3 regions of the Tsuneonella sp. HG222 genome follow, and region 1 is predicted to be linked to each of the others. Evidence: predicted binding sites of a transcription regulator. Region 1 holds the regulator's gene; each other region holds the start of a gene.
What was found. The regulator LexA, encoded in region 1, represses DNA repair genes until DNA is damaged. The targets are predictions, from matches to a motif close to GTTCCNCNCTTGTTCT.
Positions count from the first base shown of each region.

Region 2: ACWPMZ_RS13165 (ribonucleoside-diphosphate reductase subunit alpha) is a predicted target of LexA. The motif match lies at 1,666-1,681, and genes of this name have one in related genera.
Region 3: ACWPMZ_RS05050 (deoxyguanosinetriphosphate triphosphohydrolase) is a predicted target of LexA. The motif match lies at 7,055-7,070, and genes of this name have one in related genera.

Region 1 covers NZ_JBSOQZ010000001.1:1,331,849-1,341,918, reverse strand. Annotated here, with positions in the region: gene ACWPMZ_RS06765 (anthranilate synthase component I family protein) at 1-259, shown strand, start outside; gene ACWPMZ_RS06760 (phosphodiester glycosidase family protein) at 256-1,059, shown strand; gene pip (prolyl aminopeptidase) at 1,056-2,015, shown strand; gene ACWPMZ_RS06750 (anthranilate synthase component II) at 2,012-2,638, shown strand; gene trpD (anthranilate phosphoribosyltransferase) at 2,635-3,627, shown strand; gene trpC (indole-3-glycerol phosphate synthase TrpC) at 3,624-4,418, shown strand; gene ACWPMZ_RS06735 (hypothetical protein) at 4,418-4,630, shown strand; gene moaC (cyclic pyranopterin monophosphate synthase MoaC) at 4,796-5,269, shown strand; gene ACWPMZ_RS06725 (molybdopterin molybdotransferase MoeA) at 5,266-6,465, shown strand; gene lexA (transcriptional repressor LexA) at 6,539-7,228, shown strand; gene ACWPMZ_RS06715 (ComEC/Rec2 family competence protein) at 7,330-9,429, opposite strand; gene gltX (glutamate--tRNA ligase) at 9,548-10,070, shown strand, end outside.
Region 2 covers NZ_JBSOQZ010000002.1:339,309-349,378, forward strand. Annotated here, with positions in the region: gene nadB (L-aspartate oxidase) at 1-603, shown strand, start outside; gene ACWPMZ_RS13160 (hypothetical protein) at 654-1,238, shown strand; gene ACWPMZ_RS13165 (ribonucleoside-diphosphate reductase subunit alpha) at 1,732-3,750, shown strand; gene ACWPMZ_RS13170 (hypothetical protein) at 3,876-4,172, shown strand; gene ACWPMZ_RS13175 (DUF4334 domain-containing protein) at 4,179-4,733, opposite strand; gene ACWPMZ_RS13180 (DUF2171 domain-containing protein) at 4,840-5,106, opposite strand; gene ACWPMZ_RS13185 (hypothetical protein) at 5,257-5,775, shown strand; gene ACWPMZ_RS13190 (hypothetical protein) at 5,893-6,204, shown strand; gene ACWPMZ_RS13195 (hypothetical protein) at 6,239-6,511, opposite strand; gene ACWPMZ_RS13200 (hypothetical protein) at 6,533-6,751, opposite strand; gene ACWPMZ_RS13205 (ribonucleotide-diphosphate reductase subunit beta) at 7,001-8,065, shown strand; gene ACWPMZ_RS13210 (DUF1294 domain-containing protein) at 8,094-8,492, shown strand; gene ACWPMZ_RS13215 (excalibur calcium-binding domain-containing protein) at 8,613-8,918, shown strand; gene ACWPMZ_RS13220 (hypothetical protein) at 9,186-9,575, opposite strand; gene ACWPMZ_RS13225 (hypothetical protein) at 9,693-10,070, shown strand, end outside.
Region 3 covers NZ_JBSOQZ010000001.1:997,521-1,007,590, forward strand. Annotated here, with positions in the region: gene folP (dihydropteroate synthase) at 1-928, shown strand, start outside; gene ACWPMZ_RS05015 (hypothetical protein) at 929-1,378, opposite strand; gene ACWPMZ_RS05020 (sigma-54-dependent transcriptional regulator) at 1,537-2,958, opposite strand; gene ACWPMZ_RS05025 (aa3-type cytochrome c oxidase subunit IV) at 3,120-3,239, shown strand; gene ACWPMZ_RS05030 (NAD(P) transhydrogenase subunit alpha) at 3,265-4,386, shown strand; gene ACWPMZ_RS05035 (NAD(P) transhydrogenase subunit alpha) at 4,396-4,701, shown strand; gene ACWPMZ_RS05040 (NAD(P)(+) transhydrogenase (Re/Si-specific) subunit beta) at 4,761-6,212, shown strand; gene ACWPMZ_RS05045 (aspartate/glutamate racemase family protein) at 6,308-7,006, shown strand; gene ACWPMZ_RS05050 (deoxyguanosinetriphosphate triphosphohydrolase) at 7,109-8,269, shown strand; gene ACWPMZ_RS05055 (NAD(P)H-binding protein) at 8,262-8,951, shown strand; gene ACWPMZ_RS05060 (DUF938 domain-containing protein) at 8,948-9,544, shown strand; gene ACWPMZ_RS05065 (entericidin A/B family lipoprotein) at 9,596-9,721, opposite strand; gene ACWPMZ_RS05070 (entericidin A/B family lipoprotein) at 9,736-9,864, opposite strand; gene ACWPMZ_RS05075 (DMT family transporter) at 9,930-10,070, opposite strand, start outside.

The DNA.
Region 1 (10,070 bases):
CGAACTCGAACCCGAGACACGCGGGCCCTACGCCGGCGGGGTCGGATACTTCGCGCCCGACGGCTCGGTCGATTCGTGCATTGTCCTGCGCACCGCGGTGGTGAAGGACGGGCTGATGCACGTGCAGGCCGGCGCCGGGATCGTCGCCGACAGCGACCCGGCCTACGAACAACGCGAATGCGAAGCCAAGGCCGGCGCGCTGATCGCCGCCGCGCGCGAGGCGTCGCGGATCGCCAGCGAACCGGGGTTCGGGCAATGAAGCGGCTCCTCCCCACCCTGTCCCTCAGCCTGGCCGCCCTGCTGGCCCTCGGCGCCTGCTCCCAGCAGCCTGAAGAAGAAGACAACCTGGTCATCAACGTCACGACCGGTCAGGAAGCCTGCGAGCCGGTCATGTTCGAGGAAAGCCCGCTGACCCATTGCGTCGCCGACCCGCGGCGCCACCAGATCCGCATGGTCCTGGGTCCCGACGGCGGCCCGCCCTATCGCAGCCTCAAGGCCTTTGCCGAGGATCGCCCGGGCGACGCGCCGGTCGTGGCGTTCGCCATGAACGGCGGAATGTTCGACGAGGACGGCGAACCGGTCGGCTACTATGTTTCCTCGGGCAGGCGGCTGACGGTGCTCAACCAGACCGAAGGGCCGGGCAATTTCCACCTCAAGCCCAACGGCGTCTTCTTCGGCACCGGCGACCAGTGGCAGGTGCTCGACAGCGAGAGCTTTTCCGAACGCATTCTCACCCGCCCGCAGTTCGCCACGCAATCCGGCCCGATGCTGGTGATCGACGGCGAGTTGCACGAGGCGTTCGACTCCGACGGTCAGTCGACCAAGATCCGCAACGGCGTGGGGGTGGATGGCGGCGGCCGGGCGCATTTCGTGATCAGCGAGGCGCCGATCAGCTTCGGCAAGTTCGGCCGCTATTTCCGCGACGTGCTGGAGATTCCCAACGCGCTGTTCCTCGACGGCACCGTCTCCGCCCTGTGGGACCCTGCTCGTCAGCGGATCGATGATGGCGCGCCGCTCGGGCCGCTGATCGTGGTGGAGAACAAGGGCCGCCAGCCATGAGCGGCTATCGCGGGCTCTATCCGGCCATCGAACCCTACGAAAGCGGCTGGCTCGACGTGGGTGAAGGCCATTCGCTCTATTACGAGCGCGTCGGCGCGCCCGGCGCGAAACCGGCGGTGTTCCTCCACGGAGGGCCCGGCGGCGGCATGTCGCCCGACCATCGGCGGCAGTGGGACCCGGCGCGCTATGATGTCCTGCTGTTCGACCAGCGCGGCTGCGGTCAGTCGAAGCCTTTCGCCGAAATCGAGCACAACGACACCTGGCGCATCGTCGCCGATATCGAGCGGCTGCGCGAGATGTGCGGGCACGCCGCGTGGCAGGTCTTCGGCGGAAGCTGGGGCGCGACGCTCGCCCTCGCATATGCGCAGGCTCACCCTACGCGTGTGAGCGAACTCATCCTGCGCGGCGTGTTCCTCGCCACGGCGAAGGAGAACCGCTGGCTCTACGAATACGGCGCCAGCGAGGTCATGCCCGAGGCGTGGGCCCGCTTCAGCGGCCACATCCCGGCCGACGAGCGCGGCGACCTGCTGGACGCCTATGCCCGGCGGCTATTCAGCGAGGACGAGGCCACGCGCCTCGCCGCGGCGTCCGAGATGTCGCGCTGGGAGGGGAGCGTCGCCACGCTGCTGCCCAATCCCGAACTGGTCGAGGCCTATGCCGACCCGCACAAGGCGCTGCCCTTCGCCCGTATCTGCGCGCGCTTCTTCCAGCAGCGCTTCTGGCTGGAAGAAGGCCAGTTGCTCGCCAACCTCGACCGCGTCCGCGAAATTCCGGCGATCATCGTCCAGGGCCGGCACGACATCTGCACTCCGCCGACTTCGGCCTGGGCGCTGCACCGGGAATGGCCTGGCTCCGAGCTCTGGATGGTGCCCGACGCCGGCCACTCGGCGAGCGAACCCGGCATCGTCGATGGGCTGGTGCGCGCGACCGACAAGTTCGCTAGGGGCGGCCGATGAGCGCCGGCGCAGACATCCTGGTCGTGGACAACTACGACAGCTTCACCTTCAACCTGGTCCATTACCTGATGGAACTGGGTGCCAGGGTCGAGGTGGTGCGCAACGACGAGATTTCCGCCGGGCAGGCGGTCTCGAGCGGGGCGAAGGGGATCCTCATCTCGCCCGGCCCGTGCACCCCGAACGAAGCCGGCATCAGCCTCGACCTCGTGGCAGCAAGCGCCGACAAGGCCTTGCCGTTGCTGGGCGTTTGCCTCGGGCACCAGGCGATCGGCCAGCATTTCGGCGGCAGGGTGGTGCGCGGCGGACTGATGCACGGCAAGACCAGCCCGGTCGACCATGACGGGTCGGGCGTGTTCGCCGGCCTGCCCAGCCCCTTCATCGCCACCCGCTATCACTCGCTGATCGTCGAGGACATTCCCGCCTGCCTGCTGGTCAACGCCACCAGCGAGACCCCGGGGCTCGACGGCACGGCGGTCATGGGCTTCCGCCATGCGGACCTGCCGATCCACGGGGTGCAGTTCCACCCCGAGTCGATCGCCACCGAACACGGCCACGACCTGCTGGCCAATTTCCTGCGCGTCTGCGGCATCGACGCCCGGCGCGAGGGTGTGCGGGCGGCATGAAGCGCCTGCCGCCGGTCGAGCCGCACCTCTCCGAAGAGGAAGCCGAGACCGCGTTCGCCGCGATGCTCGACGGCGAGACCTCGGACGAGGAGATCGCCCGCTTCCTCTCCGAGCTGTCCGACCGCGGCGAGACCGCCAGCGAGATCACCGGAGCCGCGCGGGCCCTGCGCGCGCGATTAATCCCGATCGAGGCGCCCGAAGGCGCGATCGACGTCTGCGGCACGGGCGGCGATGGCAAGCATACGCTCAACGTCTCGACCGCGGTCAGCCTGGTCGTGGCGGCCTGCGGGGTGCCGGTAGCCAAGCACGGCAACCGTGCGGCGAGCAGCAAGGCCGGCGCGGCCGACACGCTCGAGGCGCTGGGTCTCGACATGGAAGCCGCCGGGCGCACCGCCGAAACCACGCTGCGCGAAGTCGGCATCTGCTTCCTCTTCGCTGCAAATCATCACCCCGCGATGCGACGAATTCAGCCAATTCGTCAGAAACTGGGCAAGCGGACGATCTTCAACCTGATGGGCCCTCTGTCCAACCCGGCCCATGTCACCGGCCAGCTGCTCGGCATCGCGCGCCCGGCCTATGTGCCGATCTATGCCGATGCGATGGCGCGGCTCGGCACCGGGCGCAGCTTCATCGTCTCGGGCGACGAGGGGCTCGACGAGCTCTCGCTCGATGGCGGCAACGAGCTCGCCGACGTCCAGGGCCACGATTTCGAGATGCGGAGGGTCGATGCCGCCGCCGCCGGACTGCCGCACGCCCCGGTCGAGGCGATCCGCGGCGGCGACGCGGCGCACAATGCCGCCGCCCTGCGCGCCCTGCTGATGGGCGCGCCCGGCCCCTACCGCGATGCCGTGCTGTTCAATGCCGCCGGCGCGCTGATGGTGGCGGGCGAGGTCTCCGACTGGAAAGACGGCGTCGAGGAAGCGGCCGAGGCGCTCGACAAGGGCCTCGCCAAGGCGCTGCTCGACTGCTGGATCGCGGCCGCGCGATGACCGACAAGCTCGCCGAAATCTGCGCCACCAAGCGCGAGGAAGTGCTGGCGCGCCAGGCGCTGGCGACACTGGAGGACCTCGATCGGATCGCGCGTGACGCCACGGCCCCGCGCGGCTTCCGGGCCAATCTCGAAGCGATGGCGTCAGAACGCTTCGGCCTCATCGCGGAGATCAAGAAAGCTTCCCCCTCCAAGGGTTTGATCCGGGCCGATTTTCGCCCGGCCGAACACGCGGTTGCCTACACCCGCGGGGGCGCCGCCTGCCTCTCGGTGCTGACCGACGCGCCCTATTTCCAGGGGCACGAGGACTATCTGATGGATGCGCGGGCGGCCTGCCCGCTGCCCGTGCTGCGCAAGGACTTCATGATCGACCCCTGGCAGGTGGCCGAGGCGCGGGCGATCGGCGCCGATGCGATCCTGATCATCGTCGCCGCGCTGAGCGACGGCGCCATGGCGGAGATCGAGGCCGCCGCGCTCGAGCGCGGGATGGACGTGCTGGTCGAGGTCCACGACGAGGCGGAGATGGAGCGGGCGGCCCGGTTGCGGTCACGGCTGATCGGCGTCAACAACCGCGACCTGCGCACTTTCCGCACCGACCTGGCGACGACGGAGCGCCTCGCCCCGCTGGCGCCCGAGGGGACGCTCCTGGTGGGTGAGAGCGGGATCAACTCGCACGAGGACTGCCTGCGCCTTGCGGCGGCGGGCGTGCGCTGTTTCCTTGTCGGCGAGAGCCTGATGCGGCAGGACGACGTCGAGGCGGCAACGAGGCTGCTGCTGACGGGGGAAATCTGATGCGCAAGCTCCTCGACACGACGTTCCGGGTGATCAGCACCTTGCTGGGGTGCGTCATGGTCTTGCTGGGCGGAGTTTGGATCCTGCAGGGCCTCAACATCGCCTTTCTCGACAGCTTCATGGCCGGCGACATCACGTGGACCATCTGGGGCGTGCTGCTGGCCCTGGGCGGGATCGGGCAGGTGATCTGGAGCAACAAGCGCCCGACATAGGCGGCGCTGTCCTACAAGGTCGCGATATGCCATGAGATTCGGCATGAATCGGATCCTCGTCCCGGGCATTTCCCCTGTCACCGCTCGGCCTCGCCGTAGCAGGGTCCGAACGGCAGCGATCCAGTCGTATACTCCGTGTCATCCTAGCCTGTTGCGGAGGGCACGATGAGCCGGCTGACCCATCTCGACGAATCGGGCGCAGCCCGGATGGTCGACGTCGGCGGCAAGGCGCAGACCGCCCGCAGCGCCACGGCCGAGGGCCGCATCCGCATGGCGCCCGAAACCCTGCAGGCAGTGCGCGAGGGGAGCGGACCCAAGGGCGACGTGCTCGCCGCCGCGCGCATCGCCGGGATCATGGCCGCCAAGAAAACCGGCGATCTCATTCCGTTGTGCCACCCGCTCGCGCTCGACGCGGTGAGCGTGGATTTCGCCTTCGAGCACGATGCCGTGCGGGTCAGCGCCACGGCGTCGCTCACCGGCAAGACGGGGGTGGAAATGGAAGCCTTGTCAGCGGTTTCCGTCGCGCTCCTGACAATCTACGACATGGCCAAGGCGATTGAGAAGGGCATGACGATCGAGGGCGTCCGCCTGCTCGAGAAGACCGGCGGCAAGAGCGGTACCTGGCGCGCGTCGACATGACGCCGCCCCTTCCGCTCGACGAGGCGCAGGCGCGCCTGCTGGCGGGGGTCGAGCCACTGCCAGCCGAAGCACTCGCGGCCGGCGAGACCGTCGGCCACTATCTCGCTGAGCCACTGCTCGCCGCCCGCACCCAGCCCACCGCCGACCTGTCGGCGATGGACGGCTATGCCGTGCGCGGCGACGACAGTGCCGGCCCCTGGACCGTCGTGGGCGAGAGCGCGGCTGGCCATCCCTTCGCCGGCGAGCTTTCGCCCGGGCAGGCCGTGCGGATTTCCACCGGAGCGCTGATGCCGCAGGGGGCCGGTGCCGTCCTGCTGCAGGAGAACGCCGCGCGCGAAGGCGACCGTCTGATCCTCGCCAATGATGACGGACCCACTGAGCGGCATATCCGCCGTGCCGGATTCGATTTTCGCGTCGGTGACACGCTGCTCGACAAGGGGGTCCGGATCGGCCCGGCGCACCTCGCCCTCGCCCTCGCGGCGGGGCAGGCAAACCTGGTAGTCCATCGCCGGCCCCTGGTAGCAGTACTCGATTCGGGAGACGAGCTCGTCGCCAACCCGGCCGCCTGTGCTCCCCACCAGATACCCGCCAGCAACGGCGCGATGCTCGCGGCGATGGCGGCGCCCTGGGCCGCCTCGGTCGCGCGGCTCGGGCCGGTGCCCGACACGATGGACGCGATGCTCGGCGCGCTCGACCGTGCGGGAGGCGCCGAAGTCATCGTGACCAGCGGCGGCGCATCAGTGGGCGATCACGATCTGGTGCGCCCGGCGCTGGAGGCATGGGGCGCCGAAATCGCCTTCTGGCGCGTCGCGATCCGTCCCGGCAAGCCGCTGCTGGTGGCGCGCAAAGGTCCGCAATGGATCATCGGCCTGCCCGGCAATCCGGTGTCGAGCTACGTGACCGCGTTCCTCTTCGCCCTGCCCCTGCTGCGCGCGCTCGGCGGGGCGGCGAACCCGCTCCCCACTGCGTTCCGCGCCCCGCTGGCCCGGCCGCTGTTCGCCGTGGGCGAGCGGGCCGAGTTCGTTCGCGCGCGGTTCGAGGATGGGGCGCTCGCCCCGATTTCGGAGCGCGACAGCAGCGCCCTGCTCGCCCTTTCGCGCGCCGACGCGCTGATCCGGCGGCCCGCTTTTGCGCCGGCTGCCGAGGCGGGCGACACCGTGGCGGCCTATTGGCTCGAAAATGGCGGTATCGCTTGACAAGAGTTATCCGGGTTGCCTACTTGTTCCGCGTTCGTTCCCGAATTGGAACGTTTTTGCGGAGAGCGCCGGAATGTTGACCGCCAAGCAGCACGAACTGCTCCTCTACATCCAGCGCAAGCTGGAAGAGAGCGGGATTTCGCCTTCGTTCGAGGAGATGAAGGAGGCGCTCGATCTCAAGAGCAAGTCGGGCGTGCACCGCCTGATCTCGGCGCTCGAGGAGCGCGGATTCATCCGCCGCCTGCCCAACCGGGCTCGCGCGCTGGAAGTGCTGCGCCAGCCCGAGAATGCCACCCCCGCGCGCGTCACGGCGGCAGCCGCCAACGATGCGGTCGCTCGGGTGACCGTGCCGCCGCGCGCTGCGCCGGCCGCCGCAAACGATGTCATCGAGATTCCGCTCCACGGGCGGATCGCCGCGGGCGTCCCGCTCGAAGCGCTCGAGACCGATCGCACCCTGCCCGTGCCTGCTGCCCTGCTGGGTGCGGGCGAGCACTACGCGCTCGAGGTGTCGGGCGATTCGATGATCGAGGCGGGCATCCTCGACGGCGACTACGCGCTGGTGCGCAAGACGAACTCGGCGCGCGACGGCGAGATCGTCGTCGCCCTGGTCCGTGACGAGGAAGCGACGCTCAAGTACCTGCGCCACGAAAACGGGATGATCCGGCTCGATCCGGCCAACGCCGCCTACGATCCGCAGTACTATGCCGAGAACGAGGTCCAGGTGCAGGGCAAGCTCGCCGGCCTGCTGCGCCGCTACCACTAGGCTGTCGCGAAAACCGAGGCCGGGCGGCGCCGGAGCGGCGCGCCCGGTCCGGTCCTGCTCCGGGGTCTGCCCTTGTCTCCAGGGTTAGCTGGCCAGATTCGTCAGTCGGCCGGTCGCCCGCGCCACCAACCGTGGCGCCCCTGCCCTTCGGCGACAGACTCCACCGCTATCCCGTCGCGTCCCAGCACGAGCGACAGGCCTCCGGTGGCGTCGAGCATCCGGCGGTCGGCGCGCAGCGCGCGCGGCTGGCAGGTGCGCGGCAGGTAGCGGTCGGCCACGACGATGTCCGCCCGCTCGCAGGCCGCGGCCAGCGCGCGCTCTTCGATAAGATTGCGGCTGCGCGACAGGAGCAGGTGCCAGGTCCGCCCCTCGCGCTCGATGCCCAGCACGCAGAAGTCGGGCGTGCACTCGGCGTCGGGCCATTGGGCCAGCGGGATCGGCTCGGCCGCGACGCCGGCCAGTTCCATCAGGTTTTCGCGCGTGAAGTCGCTTCTGCTGTCGCGCAGGGAGAGCAGCCTCCCGTCAGCGGTCACCACCCCGACCTGGCGCCCATCGCCGGCGATCAGCACGTCGGGTTCCGGGGTCAGGACAAACAGCACGGTGGCGAGGCCCGCCAGGCCCAGCCCCCAGAGCCGGACCCTGCCCCGCCACAGGGCCATCCACGCGCCGCCGGCCAGGAACAGGGCGTAGGTGCCCCAGCCCATCTGCGGCATCAGCCTGACCGCGCCGGGCTGGTCCGCGGCGAGGTGAGCGAGGCCGAGCAAGAGGTCGAGCGACTGGCCCGCCAGCCACCACGCGGGCGACCCGGCCCCGACGAGGTCGAGCAGCAGCGCCAGCGCGATGAGCGGCATCGAAACGAAGGTCGTCAGAGGGATGGCGATGACGTTGGCGAACGCGCCGTAGACGCCCGCGCGGTGGAAATGGAACAGCACGATCGGCATCAGCGCCAGCTCGATGACCAGCCCCGTGACGAGCAGCATCGCCAGCGCGCGCCACAGCCGGCCCAGCGCCCTCCCCTCGCGCGGCGCGAGGAAGCGCCGGACCCATCCCGCATCGTGCAGCGCGACGATGGCGACCACGGCGGCAAAGCTCATCTGGAAGCTCGGCCCGGCAATCGCCTCGGGCCACAGCAGCAGGACGAAGGCCGCCGCCACCGCGACCATACGCATCGACAGCGGCTCGCGCCCCAGCGCCAGCGCTCCCAGCACCAAGACCGCGCCCACGCAGCTGCGGATCGTGGGCACCTCGGCGCCGGTCAGAAGCGTATAGCCGACGCCCGCCAGCGCCCCCGCGCCGGCGGCGACCAGCGGCAGCCGCACCCTCAGCGCGAACCACGGCCAGAGCGCCAGCAGGCGAATGGCGAGGAAATAGACCGCCGCGATGACCGCGCTGACATGCACCCCGCTGATCGACAGCAGGTGCGTCAGGCCCGCGTCGCGCATCGCCTCCTCGTCGGCCGGGTCGATCGCCCCGCGGTCGCCACTGGCGAAGGCCGCGGCGATCGAACCGGCCGATCCGCCTAGTTGCCCGCGAACGTGATCGGCCAGCCGGCGCTGCGTGGCGGCCAGCCAGGCCTCGCCGCGCGCCGGCTCGACCAGTTCCACCCCGCCCTGCACGCTGCCGGTGGCCGCGAAGCCCTGGAACCAGGCCGCGCGGGCAAAGTCGTAACCGCCCGGCAACATCGGCGAGGCGGGCGGCATCAGCCGCGCCCGAAAGCGGATCACAGCGCCTTCGCGCAGCGCCGGCGCGTCCTCGGCCAGGGGCACGTTGACTCGCACCTTGATCGCCCGGCCCTCCTCGTCGCGGGTCGCCAGCACCAGCCGGGTGCGGCCTTCCGCGGGCTGTTCGATCCGCTCGAGGATCCGGCCCTCGAACGTCGCCGATACCGGGCGCGGGAGCAGTTCGGCCCCGATCAGGGTCGAGCGCATCCAGACGAGCCCGGTGCCGAAGGCGAAGACGAGCCCCAGCGAGACCGCCGCCAGCAACAGGTGATTGCGCCCCTCGACCCCGCGCCACAGCGCCCCGGCCGTCGCCGCGACCAGCAAGGCCGCCAGGATCGCCCCGACCCACCAGGCCGGTTCCGGCAGCACGAACCAAGCGGCAATGCCCGCCGCCAGCGCCAGCGTCAGCCACGGGCCGCGGTCGAAGGCCGCGCGCTGCAGGAATTGATCCGCCGCATCGAGCACGCTGGACAAGCGCACGCGCTTTCGCCAAGGCGTCTGCTGCAACGCAACATCACCCGGCTCCCCGACTTCCAGCGGGATCAGCGGCGGTAAGCGCGTGGCCATCGATCTGTAGTGGATAGGGAAAGTCGAAAGCATGGCAAGCGGCAGCAGCGAAACGGTTGTTACCCGCTTCGCGCCCTCGCCCACCGGTTTCCTGCACATCGGCGGCGCACGCACTGCTTTGTTCAACTGGCTGTTCGCGCGCCACCACGGCGGCAAGGCCTTGCTGCGGATCGAGGACACGGACCGGAAGCGGTCCACCCAGCAGGCGATCGACGCCATTCTCGACGGTCTCGACTGGCTCGGCCTCGACTACGACGAGCCGCCGGTCTTCCAGAGCGAGCGCGCCGGGCGCCATGCCGAGGTCGCCGCGCAGCTGCTCGCATCAGGCAATGCCTACAAGTGCTTCGCCACGACCGAAGAGCTCGAGGCGATGCGCGAGGACCAGCGCGCAAGGAAGCTGCCGCTGCGCTATGACGGCCGCTGGCGCGATCGCGACCCGGCCGAGGCGCCGGAGGGCGCGCCCTACGTCATCCGCCTGAAAACCCCCAACGAGGGCGAGACGGTGATCGAGGACCGGGTCCAAGGCCGCGTGGCGGTCAAGAACGCCGAGATCG
Region 2 (10,070 bases), on a different contig from region 1:
GGCCTAGGCATCGACATGACGAAGGAACCAATCCCGGTCGTGCCGGCGCAACACTACACCTGCGGCGGCATCCTGATCGGGCTCGATGCGCGGACCGACCTGCCGGGACTGTGGGCCGCTGGCGAGTGCACCGAAAGCGGCCTCCACGGGGCGAACCGGCTGGCATCCAATTCGCTGCTCGAATGCTTCGTCTTCGGCGAGGCTGCTGCGCGCGACATCCTTTCATCCTGGGGCGATCTCGCGCCGCCGCCCGCGATCCGCGAGTGGGACGAAAGCCGCGTGACCGATTCCGACGAGGAAGTGGTCATCAAGCAGAACTGGACCGAAATCCGCCGCTTCATGTGGAACTATGTCGGGATCGTGCGCACCACCAAGCGCCTCGAACGCGCGGCGCACCGGACCGAGGTGCTGCACGACGAGATCGACGATTATTATGGTCATTTCCGCGTCACCACCGACCTGATCGAACTGCGCAACCTGCAGCAGTGCGCCGACCTGATCGTGCGCAGCGCGCTCAAGCGCCACGAGAGCCGGGGGCTGCATTATATCCTCGATTATCCCGACACCGATCTCGTCGCGACCGACACCGTGCTGGTGCCCTAGGCGGCGGGAGCGCGGCGGGACCCATGGGCCTGCATCGTCGTTGACGCGGCATGACCTGCCGCCTCCTCCTCGCCGCCGCCGTCCTGGCGCTCGCCGCCTGCTCTTCCGAAACGCCTAAGGGCCCGGAATCCGAAACCGGTTCCGAAACCGAGGCTGCCGCCCCCGTCGAACGGGGCGGGGCTCCGGGCCGCGCCTTCGCCTATACCAAGCTGTCCGAGTGCAAGACCGTGCGCGAGGAGACCGAGGAAGGGCAGTTCCTCGAGCAGGATTGCCCGGGCATCGGCGGCTATGCGCTCAAGTCCACCGTCGGCGACCTGCGGGCCAACCTCGAGGTCATCGGGGCGGGCGGTAAGGGCACGAGCCTCGACCTGTCGCGCATCGGCGGGGGCGGTTTTTCGGCGGTGGGCGAAACGCTGGAATGGCGCGGACCCGCGGGCGATCCGCTGGCGCCCGACGCGCTGATCGTGCGCTATAATGTCGTCGAACAGCCCGAGACCAACGAAGAGGTATCCTACCTGCTGGTCACGAAGCTGGGCGACACGCCCTGCGTTGTCGCCAAGGTGCCGCCGGGGCCCGGCCAGAACGCCCGCGCACGCGACCTTGCGGACCAAGGCGGCACCTGCATCGCTGGTTGAAAATTCCCCCGAAAGCCCCATCTCGATTCCGGAATTGCGCCGCCGGATTCGAAAGCTTCAAGGCCATCCGGGGACAAAAAAAATTTTGGAGAAATCGTTTTGACCCTTGCGCCGCGCGCCGGCCTAGGAAGTCCGCCGCGTCGCGCCGTATGGCCCGGCTAACACACCGCGCCCATCGAGCCACAGACAGGGTTAATCCGCGATCAACCCTCTTGCGCGCGAATCCTGCATGAATCACTATGGCTAGTAGTTGGCTTATGGGGGTCACCTACAAGACCTAGATTCTCCGGGCACTTGGAAACGACTCGCGCCAAGGGGAATCCGGCCGCGGGCAACCCTTCCGGGGCGTTGTCCGGGGACAGTCGGGGGATAAGTTTTTACCCGCCGGAGCTTGCGGATTGCTAGGGTGGTCACTCGCCCCGCGATTCGAACATAGGCGGAACATCGCGCTCCTGCGGGAGTCGCTCGAACTGGTATCGGGGGATTGCGGACAATGGAATTTCGGAACGGGGACGATGCGGCAATGAGCCTTGGCGAACTGGACATGGGCATCACGGTCAAGGAACCGGCCGCACCCTCGAAAAAGGCAGTGAAGATGGACACGAAGGACGCAGGCAGCGATTCGCTGGTGGTCGAGGCGGCGGCGCAGGCAATGGCCGGCGCCATGAAGGCGGCCGTCAAGGTGGAGGACGATTCCAAGTCGGTCCGGCCGCGCCGGTTCGACGTCGTCACCGATTCGTCGCGCGACGCCTTGCTGACCGAATTCGGCAAGGACACGCTGACCGACCGCTACCTTTTGCCCGGGGAGGATTACCAGGACCTCTTCGCGCGTGTGGCCGATGCCTATGCCGACGATGCCGAGCATGCCCAGCGGCTGTACGACTACATCTCGAAGCTGTGGTTCATGCCGGCGACCCCGGTGCTGTCGAATGGCGGCACGGGCCGCGGGCTGCCGATTTCCTGCTATCTTAACTCGGTCAGCGACAGTCTCGAAGGGATCGTCGGCACCTGGAACGAGAACGTCTGGCTGGCCAGCCGGGGCGGCGGCATCGGCACCTACTGGGGCCATGTCCGCGGGATCGGCGAACCGGTCGGCCTCAACGGCAAGACCAGCGGGATCATTCCCTTCGTCCGCGTGATGGACAGCCTGACGCTGGCGATCAGCCAGGGTTCGCTGCGGCGCGGTTCGGCCGCCTGCTACCTCGACGTCTCGCATCCCGAGATCGAGGAGTTCCTCGAGATCCGCAAGCCGTCGGGCGATTTCAACCGCAAGGCGCTCAACCTGCACCACGGCGTGCTGATTTCCGACGCCTTCATGGAAGCGGTCCGGGCGGGCGAGAAGTGGCAGCTGCTCAGCCCCAAGGACGGGTCGGTGCGCAGCAAGGTCGACGCGCGCAGCCTGTTCCAGAAGCTGGTCGAGACCCGGCTGGCCACGGGCGAGCCCTACATCGTCTTCTCCGACACGGTGAACCGGATGATGCCGGCGCACCACCGCGAGCTCGGCCTCAAGGTCTCGACCTCGAACCTGTGCTCCGAAATCACCCTGCCGACCGGCGTCGACCACCTGGGCAACGATCGCACCGCGGTCTGCTGCCTCTCCAGCCTCAATCTCGAGACCTGGGACGAGTGGAACGCCGACAAGCGCTTCATCGAGGACGTGATGCGTTTCCTCGACAACGTGCTGCAGGACTATATCGACCGCGCGCCCGAAGAGATGGCCCGCGCCAAGTATTCGGCCATGCGCGAACGCAGCGTCGGCATGGGCGTGATGGGCTTCCACTCGTTCCTGCAGATGAAGGGCATCGGCTTCGAAAGCCCGATGGCCAAGGTCTGGAACCTGAAGATGTTCAAGCACATCTCGGCCAAGGCCAACGAGGCATCGATGATGATGGCCGAGGAACGCGGGGCGTGTCCGGATGCCGAGGAAATGGGCGCGATGGAGCGCTTTTCCTGCAAGATGGCGATCGCGCCGACCGCGTCGATCAGCATCATCTGCGGCGGCACCAGCGCCTGCATCGAACCGATCCCGGCCAACATCTACACCCACAAGACGCTGTCGGGCAGCTTCGTGGTGAAGAACCCCTATCTCGAGAAGCTGCTGCAGTCGAAATCGAAGGATTCGGTCGCGGTGTGGAACTCGATCCTCGAACGCGGCGGTTCGGTCCAGCACCTCGATTTCCTCTCGCCGGAGGAAAAGGCCGTCTACAAGACCAGCTTCGAGATCGACCAGCGCTGGCTGCTCGAATTCGCCGCCGACCGCACGCCCTTCATCGACCAGGCGCAGAGCCTCAACCTGTTCATCCCGGCCGACGTCGACAAGTGGGACCTGGCGATGCTGCACTTCCAGGCCTGGGAAAAGGGCATCAAGTCGCTCTATTACCTGCGCTCGAAGTCGGTCCAGCGCGCCGGGTTCGCCGGGGGCGTGGAGGCGGACAACACGAAGGACGCCGCGCAGTACAACCTGACCGCCGGCGAGCCGACGGACTACGAGGAATGCCTCGCCTGCCAGTGATCCTGCGGGCGCGAGCTTCACGGACAAGGGCAGCCGATGCGCTGCCCTTTTTCGTTTATGGGGCTGGGTTCTTGTCTGGCCAGCCTCAACTGTGTTAGGTGAATGACACACTATGGAGGCCGAACGTGAACGCTCGCCAGATCATCCGCCTCGGTTGCATTGGCGCACTGGCGCTGGGGCTCTGCGCATGTGCCGCCCAAACCCCCGCGACCGTTGCGCATGGGGCGGACACACCGGGCTTCTGGTGGGGCCTGTGGCACGGGTTCGTCTTCCCCTGGGCGTTTATCGGCTCGCTATTCAGCCCGAAGATCGCAGTCTACGCGGTACCGAACACCGGGGGGTGGTACGACTTCGGCTATTTCGTGGGGGTGACCGTCCTTGGCGGAGGTTCGGTCTTCAGCGCCAAGAAGCGCCGGCGCTAGCGCCCGTCAGGCCTCGCGCCGCAGGAAGAACGTGAAGGGCGGCGAGCCGCGCAGGTCCATCAGGCCGAGCAGAAGGTCCGGCCCGGCGCTGCGGAAGTGGTCGATGATCGGCTGGCGGTCGTAGATCATCGCCGCGCTGGTCTTTCCGCGGTATTCGATCCGGCGGAGACGCGCCGCGGGCTTGCGCGTGGTCATCAGGTTGGCCGAGGCGATGAAGACCTGCTTGGTCCAGTCCCAGCGCTGCGGGCGCATGCCGGTGGCCACCCCCAACGGCAGCCAGCGCGGGTCGATCGCCTCGATCCTGTGGCCCAGGCGGAACAGCAACGGGTGGACGGTGTCGGGATCGATGAACTCCTTGCCGTACCAGCCGTAGGCTTCGAGCAGTCCGTCGAGCGGGTGACCGGTGGCGATCCCGCCGCCTTTCCAGCGGCCGGTCATTTCCTCGAACGACACCGTCGGCAGACTGTCGAACAGAGCGAGCGCATCGGCCGCGGCCATTCCCTCGCGCGCGGCCCTGACCACGAGGGCGGCGGCTTCACGCTGGTCGAGCAGATCGTTCATCGGGTGCGAGATAGCCGCGCGCGGGCCGAGGGCAAAGAAAAACGCCCCCGCCGCAAGGGCAAGGGGCGTTTCCGGCAGCGTTAGGCCACCTTGTGGGTCAGGAAGATCAGTCGCCCTCTTCCTCTTCCATCGCGTAGGCATTGGCCCCGGTCGCGCTGAGGCGGACCTGGTCGCCCTCGATATCGGCGACGAGGCCGATCGGAATATAGTGGTGGTGGCCCGAATGCGCGCCCTCGGCGCCTTCGATCTGCGCACCCGAATCATTCTTGGTCAGCTTGATGCGGTGTTCCTCGACCGAATCGACGGTCCCCACGTGGACGCCGTCGGCGCCGATGACTTCCATGTGCTCGCGAATCTGGCTGGTGTCGGTCACGGGGATTCTCCTGTTTTTCCGTTCGGTTGATCAAGTTTCGATGGCGTGGCGGGGTCCGGCCGCTGCGACGGAACGGCCCTCGGGCGCCACCAATTGCAAAATACCACGATTCGGGATTACCATCACCCGGTTCGCCGGGGAGAGAAACGCATGTCAGGCCTTGCCCGTTCCATCGCACTTGGTGCCGCCGCACTGGGACTGTCGCTGCCGTCGGCAGCCTGGGCGAACGACTTCTGGGAGGTCAAGCGCAGCGCGAGCGGTGCGTGCTCGATGGCCTCGCTGCATAACAACCCCGACGGCCGCCTGCCGCTGACGCTCATCGCATTCGTGTACGATCCTTCGCTCGCGGCGCTCAGCTTCTTCGGCGCCAGCCCGCGGTGGGGCGACGCCTCCGGGCAGGACGGCAATCCGCAAAGCTTGCATCTCAAGTTCGATGGCGCCGGGCATGACGAATGGATCGTCGAGCAGGCCGCGCTGCGCAGGGTCGGCAGCGACCGCCGGGTGCTCGTGGGCGACTGGGGGAGCGAAAACTCCGACGAACTGGCCAAGGCGCTGACAACCTCGCAAAGGCTCACCGTGACCTACGGCGGGGCCGAGCTCGGCACCTTCGACCTGTCCGACGCGAATGCCGCATACGGCGACCTGCGCAAGTGTGCCGCGCGGGGGTAATTCGCGCGCCGTAATCGGCGGCCGATCCGCGCCGCACGGCACAATTGGCAGGCGTTCTCAAACGGTCGCGTGGGCCGGTCGGCAATTTTTAACCAATCGCCCGTACACCCCACGCACATGGGTGCACCGATCATCAAGGCGAACAAGTACCACGGGGTGGGCGATCTCGGGATGTCGCGCTACGCGGTGCTGTATACTGCGCAGCTCGGCTGGCTGATCCTCGGCTGGTATCTGCTCAAGCATGCGTTCTGGCCGTCGACCTGCCAGCCCGACACCGTCATCAAGTTGATGTCCTGTTCGATCCGCCTGCCGGAGAACCGGGGCTGGGTCGAAGCCGCGCTGCTGACCTGGCTGTGGTCGACGCCGATCCTGCTGCTGCTGGACGTCTCGCGCCGTTATCGCGCGTGGATGGAGCGGCGCAGCAAGTAATCCGCCGACAGCGCGCCCCGGATCAGGGGCGCGGCTACGGACCTCCGGCCTGGCGCTGCAGGCGGGCTTTCTCTTCTGGATCGACCTCCGCGAAGCCTTCCTGCTTCTCGCCGGTCGCGTCGCGGGCGGTGCCTTCGCCGGCCTCTTCCTTGCTCTCGCGCTTCTGCTTGGCCTCGCTGCGTTCGCCCTGGGCGGCGGCACGCGCCGCGTCCTCGCGCGGGCCGGTGCGCGGAGGCTCGCCGGGAGCCTCGCCCGCCACGTTGGTGACGTCGCGGGAATCGTCGGGTTCGTATTCGCCCATGCTCACGGAAATGCTCCTTCGGAAAGTCTAGCGGGCGGCCACGCCGGCGGGGGATTTGTCGCCCGCCGCCGCCACGGCCGGCAGGTCGACACGCGGGCGGGCAAAGCCTTCCTGGCGGGCGCCGGTCATGTCGCACAGGGTGCGGCTGTCGGCTGCGCCGGTCAGGCCTGGGCGGCGCGCATCACTGCGGGGGGTGGGCGCGAGCTGGATGCCGCGCTGTTGTTGCTGGGGATGGGTATGCCACATGTTTCTGGACCTCTCTCAGCGACATAATTCTCCGTGAGAAATCAGGTTCCTGCAGTTTGCGACGAACGGATTGCGAATGCGCCGAGGTGTTTTCCCCAGCCGCGGGCACGGGCGCCGTTCACCCCCGGCTCCCTTGGCCCTAGCCTCGCCAGGTTGAGTCGCGCGAAGCCAGAAATATTCGCGCCGACGGATTCCCTTTTTCGCCCCCGATCGCTATATCTGGGGGCACGCGTGAACCGGAGATACCAGATGCCGCTGCTCGAAGCCCGCAAGACCTACAAGCCGTTCGAATATCCGTGGGCTTACGAGTTCTGGAAGCGGCAGCAGCAGATCCACTGGATGCCCGAAGAAGTGCCGCTGGGCGAGGATTGCCGCGACTGGGCGCAGAAGCTGTCCGAGCATGAGAAGAACCTGCTCACGCAGATCTTCCGCTTCTTTACCCAGGCCGACATCGAGGTGCAGGACTGCTACCACGAGAAGTACGGCCGGGTGTTCAAGCCGACCGAGATCAAGATGATGCTGGCCGCCTTCTCCAACATGGAAACGGTGCACATCGCCGCCTACTCGCACCTGCTCGACACGATCGGCATGCCCGAAAGCGAATACGGCATGTTCCTCGAATACCAGGAGATGCGCGACAAGCACGATTACCTGCAGCAGTTCGGCGTCGATTCCGACGAGGACATCGCCCGCACGCTGGCCATGTTCGGCGGCTTCACCGAAGGGCTGCAGCTATTCGCCAGCTTCGCCATGCTGATGAACTTTCCGCGCTTCAACAAGATGAAGGGCATGGGCCAGATCGTCAGCTGGAGCGTGCGCGACGAGAGCCTGCACTGCGAAGGCATCACCAAGCTGTTCCACGCCTTCACCAAGGAACGCGACTGCCTGACCAAGGCGGTCAAGGAAGACATCATGGACATGTGCCAGAAGACGGTGCGGCTGGAAGACGCCTTCATCGACCTGGCGTTCGAGGCCGGCCCCGTCCCGGGCATGACCGCCAAGGAGATCAAGCGCTACATCCGCTACATCGCCGACTGGCGGCTGGGCCAGCTCGGCCTGCCGAGCATCTACATGGTCGAGGACCACCCCCTCCCCTGGCTTGCCCCGCTGCTCAACGGCGTGGAGCACGCCAACTTCTTCGAAACCCGCGCCACCGAATACTCCAAGGCGGCGACCAGGGGCGACTGGAACACCGTCTGGGCCAGCTTCGACCAGCGCCAGAAGGCCAAGGGCTCGGCCGCGAACGAGGTTGCCGAGGTCGAGGGGCCGGGGTTGTTTGGGGATGATGGGGCAGGGGTGCAGGCTGCGGAGTAGGCCCGAGCTAAGCGACGAGAGCTTTTAGTTGCATCTTCGCCAAGCCGCGCTGGCGTTGATGGATGCTGCAATTGCCCGCGAGTTGCGTTTTCTCAAGCATTCCGAAACCGATCTGCTTCAAATCCGCAGAATGGATTCGAGGCTGCAATTTTTCCAGATGGTGGCGTGTTACGCCCTGACGATCAATCTGGTGGCCTTCGTCGCCTTCGGTATCGACAAGGTGCAGGCCGGGGCTCGCGGGCGGCGGATTTCGGAAGACAGGCTCCTGAGTTTTGCCTTCATGGGCGGTTGGCCGGGTGCCTATGCCGGGCGGCATCTGTTCCGGCACAAGACCCGCAAGCAGCCGTTTTCCACCCTTCTGCACTCCATTGCCGTCATCGAAACCGTGGCGGTGGGCGGTCTCGGTCTCTGGCTGTTTTTGCGCTGAGATCCGGCAAAAAGCAGCTTTACGGTTTGGTCACCATCTTCGCGGCAACATCGCGGGGTGCCACACCACCCCGACTCCCCGGATGACACCCTGTCCCTTGGCAACATCGCGGTGTTCGCCATGCTGGCGTTCGGCGTTGCGTGGTGGGTTATTCCGGACAGCGAGCAAATCGGTGCGGAGGCGGCAGAGGCTGCGGTGGTGGATCAGACCACGGCGCCACTCAGCGCCTACGAAAGTTCTCCACCCGAGTTTGCCGCGTTCGATCAGGCATCGCGGGAGCCGAACGAGGTCGAGGCGAGCGTGACTTACCCGGGCTGCAACGAGGTCCGCGCCCTCGGCCTGGATCCGCTTTACGCCGGTCAACCCGGTTACAGGACGACGATGGACGGTGACCTCGACGGCATCGCCTGCGAGCCGATCCCCTAGCGCCCTTCGGGCCATCTTTCCTACTGCCGGAAGGCAATGCGAGGGCGGCGCCACCTGCTTTCTTCCGCAAGCGAGGCGGGAAAAGCCAGCCCCCGGCCCCTCCCGCAAGCGGAAGGGGAGAAGGTTGTCCTCCTTCCGCGGGCGGGATGAGTGTGCTCGCGGCAGGAAGTCGGCGAAGAACGGGCCGACCGGCATCTGGCGGCTGAACTTCGCGCCGGGCTGGCCGCGCGCGAGAAAGCGCCAGAGCGCGCGCTCCGACCTGAAGCCTCACCCCCGCCCCCGCACTGCAACCGGCATCAGCCCAAACCCCGCTTGCCCCACCAGCCCGATTAGTCCCGGCGTCTCGCCCAGCCCCGTCAGCCATTCGCCCGCGCTACTGCCCAGTGCCAGGGCGAACGCCAGTTCGGTGGCAAGGAGGAGGGCGAAGGCGAGGCCGCCCATCGCCAGCGCGTCGCGCGCATCGGCCACGTGGTAGCGGCGGGTCAGGCGGCGCGCGGCGAGCCAGCTGACGGCGAGCATGAGCGGGAGCTCGAGCAGGACCGCAGACACCTGCCCCAAGCGCGGGGCGAGCCACAGCACTCGTGCGCTGCCGAGCACGAAGCCGAGCGCGAAGATCGCGGCGAAATAGAGCGCGGCGGCGGAGGCAATGCGCGGCATTGTCATGGCTCCGGGGCCTAGCATCGTGCGCGCATGCCGGGGAGCGTGTTCGCGCAGTGCGAGAGGCGAGGCACAAACCATTTTCCTACACGCCGCCGATCTGCTCCATCCTGCGGGATGAAGCACTGGCCCGTCCCCCTTCCCCGCACCGCGCCGCTCACCCGCCGCCGCATCCCCATGTTCCATCCCGTCCCCGTCGGCCCGCGGCTCGACGGCTGGACGCCCGAGCGGCAGGGGCAGTTCATCGGGCACCTGGCGCAGACGCTGAGCGTGATCGAGGCGTGCCGGCGCGTCGGGATGGGGCGCGAGAGTGCCTATCGGCTGCGCAAGCGGCCCGGCGCGGCGGGGTTCGCGGCGGCGTGGGATGCGGCGCTGGGCAGGCCGTTCGAGCGGGTGGACCTGCGCAGTGCGAAGTCCACAGGACTCTCCGCCGGGTACCGCCACCGCGCGGGCCTGATCCGCGTGGTGATGGACCGCGGGCGGTTCGTCGCAAGT
Region 3 (10,070 bases), 330 kb from region 1:
CGCGCTCGGCGCCCAAGCCGAAACCCAGTGGTCGAACCTGCGCAAGGCTCACCTGCCGCTCGTTCTGGGCGAACGGACCATCCGGCTCGATCAGCCGCAGGTCATGGGCATCCTCAACGTCACTCCCGATTCGATGTCGGACGGCGGCCAGTTTCTCGACGATCCCGCCGCCGCGCACGATCATGCCGCGACGATGCACGAAGCCGGCGCGGCGATCATCGACATCGGAGGTGAGAGCACGCGCCCGGGCGCCGCGGCCGTGTGGGAGGGCGACGAGATCAAGCGCGTGATCCCGGCGGTCGAGGCGGCGGTGGCGATGGGCGCCGTGGTCAGTGTCGACACCCGGCGCCCGGCGGTGATGGAGGCCGCGCTGGCGGCGGGGGCGGCGATCCTCAATGACGTCTCGGCCCTGCGGCACGATCCGCGCAGCCTGGAATTTGCCGCGGCGAGCGGGCGCCCGGTCATCCTGATGCACGCCCCCGGCCCCAGCGGCGAGGTGGCGGGCGACCTGCACAAGGACGCAAGCTACGGCAATGTGGTGTTCGAGGTGTTCGACTGGCTCGCCGCGATGCGCGACCGGGCGGTTCACGGCGGGGTCGATCCCGAAAACCTGATCCTCGATCCCGGCATCGGGTTCGGCAAGTCTCTGGCGGACAATCTCGCGCTGATGAACGCGCTGCCGCTGTTCCACGCGCTGGGCTGCCCGCTGCTGCTGGGCGCGAGCCGCAAGCGGACGATCGGCGCGCTCAGCAACGAGGCGCCTGCGCACCAGCGCCTCGGCGGCAGCCTTTCGCTGGCGCAGGCCGGGATGGACGCCGGCGTGCAACTGCTGCGGGTCCACGACGTTTTCGAGACGGTCCAGGCGCGCAACGTCTGGCGCGGGATGCGCGACGCGGCGCTGACCGATTTCGCCGGCCTGGAGGGCTGATCAGCCCGGCAGGTCGATGCTGGCGACCACGGCGGCAATGGCGGCATCGAGCGCGGGCGTGGCGCCTTCCGACTGGCTGCTCACCAGGAGCGCGCGCGAGCCGACGGGCACGAGCGTGTATTCCAGTTGCATGCCCTCGACCACCCCGGCTTCCACGGTGATCCCGGCCGCGCCGTCTATCGTCGCTTCGTTGATGGCCTCTCCCAGCGCGCCCTCGCTCCATTCGTCGGCATAGGCCTTGTAGGGCCGCTCGAGCAGGGCGAGTGTCAGGCCGGGCTCGTCGACCGCCGGATGATCGTCGTCGGCATGGGGTCCGGTGGCAGGCAGCAGCTTGACCGCGAACGAACGGCTCGTCCCATCCGGTGGAATGGCTATCTCGACATCGGCGGGCACCAGTTGCTCGGCGTCGTAAGTGAAGGTGACCTCGCCCACATGGCCCGTCTTCAGCAATTCCTCGCCCCTGGTCTCAACCGCTTGCGGCTCCGCGCTGGGGGTACAGGCCGCGATGAGACACACCGCCATCAGAGAGAAACAACGACCCTTGGAATTCATATTCATCAAGTGCGCCGCGCGCACCAAGGTTCCGGGTAATGCGACGAACCGCCAAATCAGGCGGCGTTCTCGATCCCCAGGTCGCCGAGCTTGCGGTACAGGGTCGAGCGGCCGATGCCGAGCCGGCGGGCCACTTCGGTCATGCGCCCACGATAATGCCCGATGGCCAGGCGGATGACATCGGCCTCGATCTCTTCCAGCGGGCGCAGGTTGCCGTCGTGGGTATAGAGTTCGACCCCGACCCCTTCCTGAGCCGCCGCAGCAGCTTCGCCTTCGCACGGGCCGACGATCTCGGACAGTTGCGGGAAATCGTTCGCCGTCAGCGCGGATCCTTCGCAGAACACCGCGGCCCGGAACAGGACAGCCTGCAACTGGCGGACGTTGCCCGGCCAGTCGAATGCCGAGAGCAGCTTGAGCGCGGCGTCGGTCACGCCCAGCGCGCGCAGGCCCGGCTGTTCGCCGATGCGGGCCAGGAAATGACGCGTCAGGGCGGGGATGTCGCTCGTCCGCTGGCGCAGGGCGGGCAGGGAAATGCGGTTGCCCGCCAGCGCTTCGAACAGGTCGCTGCGGAAGGTACCGGCGGCGACGAGATCCGCCAACGGCAGGTTGCTCGTGGCGATCGTGCGGATGTCGACCTTGAAGGAGTGCGAGGCACCGATCGGGCGGACTGCCTTTTTGGCGAGACCCTCGGCCAGCCGTTCCTGCAACTCGGGCGACATGCGGTCGATCTCGTCGAACACGATCGTGCCGCCGTCGCAGTTCTGCAGCACGCCCACCTGGCGGTCGAAGGCACCGGGAAATGCACCCTTCTCATGCCCGAACAGGACCGACTCGATGGAATTGGCCGGGACGCTGCGGATGTTGAGGATGCGAAACGGCGCCTTGGCCCGCGGGCTCGCCGCAACCATCGCGCGGACCAGCATTTCCTTGCCGGTGCCGCTTTCGCCCTCGATAAGCAGGGGGCCGTGACTGCGCGCCGCTTTCGCCGCCTTGGCCAGCGCGTCGCGGAACGGCGGGGCGGTACCGATCATCGAATCGAAGTCGAGATCGGCGCTCATCTTCTCGGTCAGCGGAGTGAGTTCGTCGTGCGGGGCGGTGCGCTCGGTCGCATTGCGCAGCGCGGCCATCAGCCGGTCGGGCGACACGGGCTTGACCAGATAGTCGGTCGCTCCGGCGCGCATCGCCTCGACCGCCAGCAGCGGGCTGGCGCTGGTCGTGAGCATGAGGATCGGCAGCGCAGGGCGGCGGGCCTTGAGTTCCGCGATCAGCTGGCAAGCGTCGTCGCCCGGGACCCACTGGTCGAGAATGATGGCAGAGAGCTGCATCCCCTGCCGCGTTCCGAGCGTGGCGATGGCGGTTTCGGCGTCGCGGACGACATGCGTGCGCCAACCTTCCCGCGCGGTCAGCGCGGTGATGAGCCGGCTCTGCGCGGGCTCGTCGTCGATCAGCATCAACATTCGCTGTTCCTGCTCGGCCATGCGCTCCCCAGTCCGGACCCCTTCGCGGATAGGGCAACATGTAGACGGGAGGGGTAAAGAGGCGATTAAGCAGGCCGCGCCCGTTTCAGGACGGGGCTTGAGAACGCGCCGACCGCACGATAGAGCACGGGGCACCAGATAACGACGCAGGATAACCGCCAATGGCCGCCAACGACATGAATGCCGCAAAGAAGACCTACAGCGGGTTCATCGGCCTCCTCAAGTGGTCCGTCCCGCTGATCGCGTTGATAGCCGCCTTCGTCGTCTTCCTGATCTCCTGATCGCACGGCTCGGGGGGAGGGGCGGATGCGGATCGCGGTTCTGAGGGAAAGGGCCGCGAACGAACGCCGCGTCGCCGCCACCCCCGAGACGGTCAAGAAATTTATCGCGCTGGGCGCGGCCGTCGCGGTCGAGAGCGGCGCGGGCGCGGGCGCATCGATCCCCGACGAGAGCTACCGGGAAGCCGGCGCCGAGGTGGGCGACGCGGCTGCGACCCTCGCAGGTGCGGACATCGTGCTGGCCGTTCAGGCCCCTGACGCGGCGGCCCTTGCCGGCGTCAACAAGGGCGCCTGGGTCGCGGCAACCTTCGACCCGTTCGTCGAGCGCCAGCGTGTCGACGGCTATGCCGCGGCGGGCCTGGAAGCGCTGAGCATGGAATTCATGCCCCGCATCACCCGCGCGCAAAGCATGGATGTCCTCTCCAGCCAGTCGAACCTTGCCGGATACAAGGCCGTGATCGCCGCGGCGGACGAATACGGCCGTGCCTTTCCCATGATGATGACCGCCGCCGGCACGGTGACCGCGGCCAAGGTCTTCGTGATGGGCGTTGGCGTCGCGGGGCTGCAGGCGATCGCGACGGCCCGTAGGCTGGGCGCGCAGGTTTCGGCCACCGACGTGCGCAGCGCCACTCGCGAGCAGATCCAGTCGCTCGGCGCCAAGCCGATTTTCGTCGAGAACGTGGCCGGGATCGAGGGCGAGGGCAGCGGCGGCTATGCCACCGAGATGAGCGAGGAATACCAGAAGGCGCAGGCCGAGCTGGTTTCCGGCCATATCGCCAAGCAGGATATCGTTATCACCACCGCGCTGATCCCCGGCCGGGCGGCGCCCCGGCTGATCTCCGACGCGCAGATCGCCACGATGCGCCCGGGCAGCGTGATCTTCGATCTCGCCGTGGCGGCCGGCGGCAACGTGGAAGGATCGGTCGTCGACCAGGTCGTCGAGCGGCACGGGGTCAAGGTCATGGGGTTCGCCAACACCGCCAACCTGCTCGCCGCCGACGCCTCGGCGCTGTTCAGCCGCAACCTCTTTAACTTCCTGTCGGCCTTCTGGGACAAGGACGCGTGCCGCCCCGTCCTCGACGAGGAGATCGGCAACGCCGTGCGGCTGACGAAGGACGGCGCGGTCGTCAGCGAAAGGCTCAAGGGGTGAGGGACTGACATGGATTTCATCTCAATCCTTTCGATCTTCGTGCTGGCCTGCTTCGTGGGCTACTACGTCGTCTGGTCGGTCACGCCCGCGCTGCACACGCCGCTGATGGCGGTGACCAACGCGATTTCCTCGGTCATCATCGTCGGCGCGCTGATTGCCGCAGCCGCGGCGGGCAATCCGGTGGCCAAGTGGCTCGGGCTGCTCGGCGTGGTGCTGGCCAGCGTGAACATCTTCGGCGGCTTCGCGGTCACCGCGCGGATGCTCGCGATGTACAAGAAGAAGGATCGCCCGGCGGCCAAGGAGGTTGGCAAGTGACCATCCTGGCCGATCCCGCCCCCGCTTATGTTCCGCCGCTCCAGACCGGGGTGGCCGCCGTGGCCGAACACGCGGTGAACCCGTGGGTCGCGGTCGCCTACCTCGTCGCGGGCGTGCTCTTCATCCTGGCGCTGCGCGGACTGTCGTCGCCGGCCACCAGCCGCGCGGGCAATCGCTACGGCATGATAGGCATGCTGATCGCCGTGGTGACGACGCTGGTCACGCACGAGATAGCCAGCCTGCCCGAAATCCTCGCCGCCATCGCCATCGGCGGCGCGTTCGGGTTCGTCATCGCCCGCCGCATCGCAATGACCGCGATGCCGCAGCTCGTCGCCGCGTTCCATTCGCTCGTGGGCCTGGCCGCCGTGCTGGTGGCGGGCGCCGCCTACAGCAACCCCGGCGCTTTCGGCATCCTCGTGCCCGCAGGCGGCGGCAGCCTTGCGCCCGAGGCGATGCGCTGGATCATCAGCCCGGTCAGCCGGATCGAGATGGCGCTCGGCGCGGCGATCGGCGCGATCACGTTCTCCGGTTCGGTCATCGCCTTCGCCAAGCTCAACGGCAACATGAGCGGAAAGCCGATCCTGCTGCCCGGCCGCCACGTCATCAACCTTGCCACGATCATCGCCATCCTGGTGCTGACCGCGATGTTCGCCCACGCGGCGCCGACGATCCCCGGATGGATCTGGCCCGCGATCCTGGTACTGGCGTTCCTTGTCGGATTCCTGCTGATCATTCCGATCGGCGGGGCGGACATGCCGGTCGTCGTGTCGATGCTAAACAGCTATTCCGGCTGGGCGGCCGCGGCGATGGGCTTCACGCTGCACAACACCGCGATGATCGTGACCGGCGCGCTGGTCGGATCGTCGGGCGCGATCCTCAGCTACATCATGTGCCGCGCGATGAACCGCAGCTTCCTGTCGGTCATCGCCGGCGGCTTCGGCGTCACAGCCTCGGCCGACGACGGCGAGGCGAAGGAACAGCGCCCGTGGAAGCGCGGCAGCGCCGAAGACGCGGCCTTCCTGCTGAAGGAAGCCGAAAACGTCATCATCATTCCCGGCTACGGCATGGCGGTGGCCCAGGCACAGCACGTCCTGCGCGAAATGGCCGACCACCTGAAAGACGCCGGGGTCAACGTGAAATACGCGATTCACCCCGTCGCCGGCCGGATGCCCGGCCACATGAACGTGCTGCTGGCCGAGGCCAATGTCCCTTACGACGAGGTCTTCGAGCTGGAGGACATCAACTCCGAATTCAGCCAGGCCGACGTCGCTTTCATCATCGGCGCCAACGACGTGGTCAATCCGGCGGCCAAGACCGACAAGGGCTCGCCGATCTACGGGATGCCGGTGTTCGACGTCGACAAGGCCAAGACGGTCATGTTCATCAAGCGCAGCATGGGCGGCGTCGGCTATGCCGGGGTCGACAACGACGTATTCTACATGGACCAGACCATGATGCTGCTGGCCGACGCCAAGAAGATGGTCGAGGAAATCAACAAGGCCCTCGGCTGACCATCCGTCAGGCCGGAAACCGACCGGGCAACGCCGCGTTCAGACTTTGGTGGCAGGTTCCAAGCCGCAAAAGTGGCGATTGAGGGAAATTCGGTTTGCGAAAGCTCGGTATTATCGGCGGGATGAGCTGGGTTTCGACCCGCACCTATTACGAAGAGATCAATCGGCTGGTGCAGGCCAGGACCGATCCCCGGCACAGCGCTCCGCTGCTCATCGAGAGTCTCGATTTCTCGTCGATCTATCGCCTGCAGGACGAGGCGGCGTGGACCAACGCAGCGGAGGTGCTGGCCGGGGCGGCGCAGCGGCTGGAAGGGGCGGGCGCAGAAGCGCTCGTCATCGCCGCCAATTCGATGCACCGGGTCTATGACAAGGTGGCCGCGGCGGTCGCCATCCCCATCTTCCACATCGCCGAAGCGGTCGGCGAAAAGATGGCCGCGGACGGCGTGGAAACCGCCGCTTTGTTCGGCACGCGCAACGTGATGACCGAAAGCTTCTATCGCCGCCGGCTGGTCTCGCACGGCGTCGACCTGCTGCCGCCCGACATGGCCAACGTCGAGGAGCTCGACCGCATCATCTACGACGAGCTGATGGCGGGGAAGGCGACCCGCGATGCCGAACGCAAGCTCAAGACGATGATCACCGTCAAGGAGCAGGAGGGGGCCAAGGCCGTGGTGCTAGCCTGCACCGAGCTCGACCAGATCGTCGATGTCGACGCCAACGTCCTGCCGATCTACGATTCTACACGCATTCACGCGCTTAAGGCTACGGAGTGGATGCTAGGCGAAGACGCGTAAGGCTCTGCGCGCCGCCCTCCGGCTGCGATTCCAACCGGCGCGCCCAGCGTTCCCGACCCGTTCCCGTTGTCATGGTTGCCGTCGACGCCTAACCCGCGCGCGATGAGCCGCGCCCTCTACGCCAGCGAACCCGCCGCCAGCCGCGGGCGCGAATTCGTGGAGGACCGGGCCGGGGCGCGGGGGCCGCGCAGCGAATTCCAGCGCGACCGCGACCGGGTGCTTCATTCGATCGCCTTCCGCCGCCTGGCCGGCAAGACCCAGGTCTTCATCGCGCCTGACGGCGACCATTACCGCGTCCGCCTGACGCACAGCCTTGAGGTCGCGCAGATCGGCCGCGTAATCGCCCGCGCGCTGGGGCTGGACGAGGATCTGACCGAGGCGTTGTGCCTGGCGCACGATATCGGCCATCCGCCCTTCGGCCATGCGGGCGAGGATGCCCTACGGGCGGCAATGGATGCGCGCGGCGGGTTCGATCACAACGAGCATTGCCTGCGCACCCTGATGCGGCTTGACAGCCCATATTGCGGCCATCCCGGGCTCAACCTGTCGTGGGAAGTGCTGGAGGGCCTCGCCAAGCACAACGGGCCGGTTCGCCAGCCCGGCTGGGCGCTTGCCGCGCTCGATGATGCGTTCCCGCTCGACCTTGCGCGGCAGCCCTCGCTCGAGGCGCAGGTCGCCGCGCTTGCCGACGACATCGCCTATGACAACCACGACATCGACGATGGCTTGCGCGCCGGATTTTTGGAGCTCGACCAGTTGCTCGAACTCGATTTCGTGGCCGACCAGTGGCGGGCGATCGAGGGACGCTTCCACGGCGCGAACCGCCAGGCGCTGCTGCGCGAACTCGTGCGCAGCCAGATCGGACTGATGGTGAACGACCTGATCGAGACGACGCAGGCTAATCTGGCCGATATCGCGACGGATGCCGAGGTGCGCGATGCGCCGAAGCCGCTCGCCGCGTTTTCCTCCGCGATGGCGGAGCAGGAACGGGCGCTTAAGCGCTTCATGTACGCCAACCTCTACCATCACGAGCAGCAACGCACGACCGCCGAGCGCGCCCGCGGGGTCATCGCCCGGCTCTTTGCCGCCTACGACCAGCAACCCGAACTGATGCCGGAAAGCTGGCGCCACGCGCTGCCCGGCGAGGAGCCGGCCCGCAGCCGCCATGTGGCCGATTTCATTGCGGGAATGACCGACCGTTATGCGATCGACTGCTACCGGCGCATCTTCGGGACCGCGCCCGAAGGCCTATCCAATGTCTGATGTGCCGCGCATCCTGCTCGCCGGGGCGACCGGCCTCGTGGGCGGCAAGGTCATGGCGCTATGCAACGGGCGGGACGACCTGCGGCTCGTGGCGCTGACCCGGCGTGAGGCGCCCATGCCCGGCGGCGCCCGGATGGAGATGATGGTCGCCGAACCCGCCCGGTGGGACGAGGCGGTCAGCCTGATCGGCCCGGATGCCGCGATCTGCGCCCTTGGCACGACGTGGAAGAAGGCCGGTAAGGACGAAGCGGCGTTTCGTCTGGTCGACGAGGAACTGGTGCTGCGCGTGGCGCGCTCCGCGCTGACGTCGGGCGTCAGGAACTTCGTCTTCGTCTCCTCGGTCGGGGCCGAAACCGGCAGCAAGACCTTCTACCTGCGCATCAAGGGCGAAGTGGAGCAGCGGCTGCGCAAGCTGGGCTTCCATCGGCTCGACATCCTGCGCCCGGGGTTGCTGCGCGGGCAGCGCGAGGGCGATCGCCGACTGACCGAGCGCGCCGGCATCGCGGTGGCCCCGCTAGCCAACGTCCTGCTGCGGGGAGAGCGGCGACGCTACCGCGCGATCGACGCGCGCGTGGTGGCCGAGGCCGCGCTGCAATGCACGCGCGAGAAGGCGCGCGGGACCTTCGTGCACGAACACGACAGCCTGCTGCGCTACGCCCATCGCTTCGCCAGCGGACAGTGAGGCGCAAGGCACCCGCGGCGGAGCGCAATCGCGAGCCGATCGCGGCGGTTCTGGCGGGGGAATTGCCGGCGGGGGGCCTCGTGCTGGAAGTTGCCAGCGGCACCGGCGAGCACGCCCTGCATTTCGCCCGCCGCTTTCCAGGGTTGCAATGGCAGCCGACCGATCCCGATCCCGCTGCCTTGGCCTCGATCGCCGCCTGGCGTGAGGCGGAGGGTCCTGGCAATCTCCTGCCGCCGGTCTCGCTCGACGCATCGAGCGCCGAGTGGCTGCTCAGCCAGGCCGACGCGGTGCTGTGCATCAACATGGCCCACATCAGCCCCGGCGCCGCCACCGAGGGACTGGTGCACGGCGCCGCACGGCTGCTGCCGCCCGGCGGGCCGCTGCTGCTCTACGGGCCGTGGCTGGAGGACGAGGTCGAGACCGCGCCCAGCAACCTGGCCTTCGACGCAGACCTCAAGGCGCGCAATCCGGCCTGGGGCCTGCGCCGCCGGGAATGGCTCGACGAAATGGCGACCGCGCTGGGCTTCAAGTTGGCGCGGCGCGTCGCCATGCCGGCCAACAACCTGCTGCTGGTCTATCGCAAGCGCGCATGAAAAACGCCCGCCGGATCGCTCCGACGGGCGTTGTTCCGCGTATTTAGGCGATCAGAGCGCGCGGTCGCCCGCTTCGCCCACCGATTCCACGTCGCGACCCACACCCTTGACGGTGTTGCAGGCAGAAGCACCGGCAACGAGGCCGAGCGCGACGAGCGAAAGAACGATCTTCTTCATGGTCGCTCTCCCCGTCAGATCACGTCGTCGCCGGCCTGGCCGACCGACTCGATGTCACGGCCCGCACCCTTGACGGTGTTGCAGGCGGTCGCGGTGAGGGCGATGGCGCCGGCAGTCAGCGCGATGAGAAATTTCCTGGCCATTGATGCGGTGTCCTTCATGTTCGAGTCCAAAACCCTGTCTGGCATCAAGAACCCCCGCCGTCCGTTCAGGTTCCCTCGGCCCGCGCAACGTCGCGCAAGGTCGGGCGGCGCAGGCGATGCTCGCGCCAGGCGATGACGAGCCCGGCGCCGATCACCAGCGGTGCGCCGAACCACGTGCTGGTGGGCGGCAGGGTCGAAAACAGCAG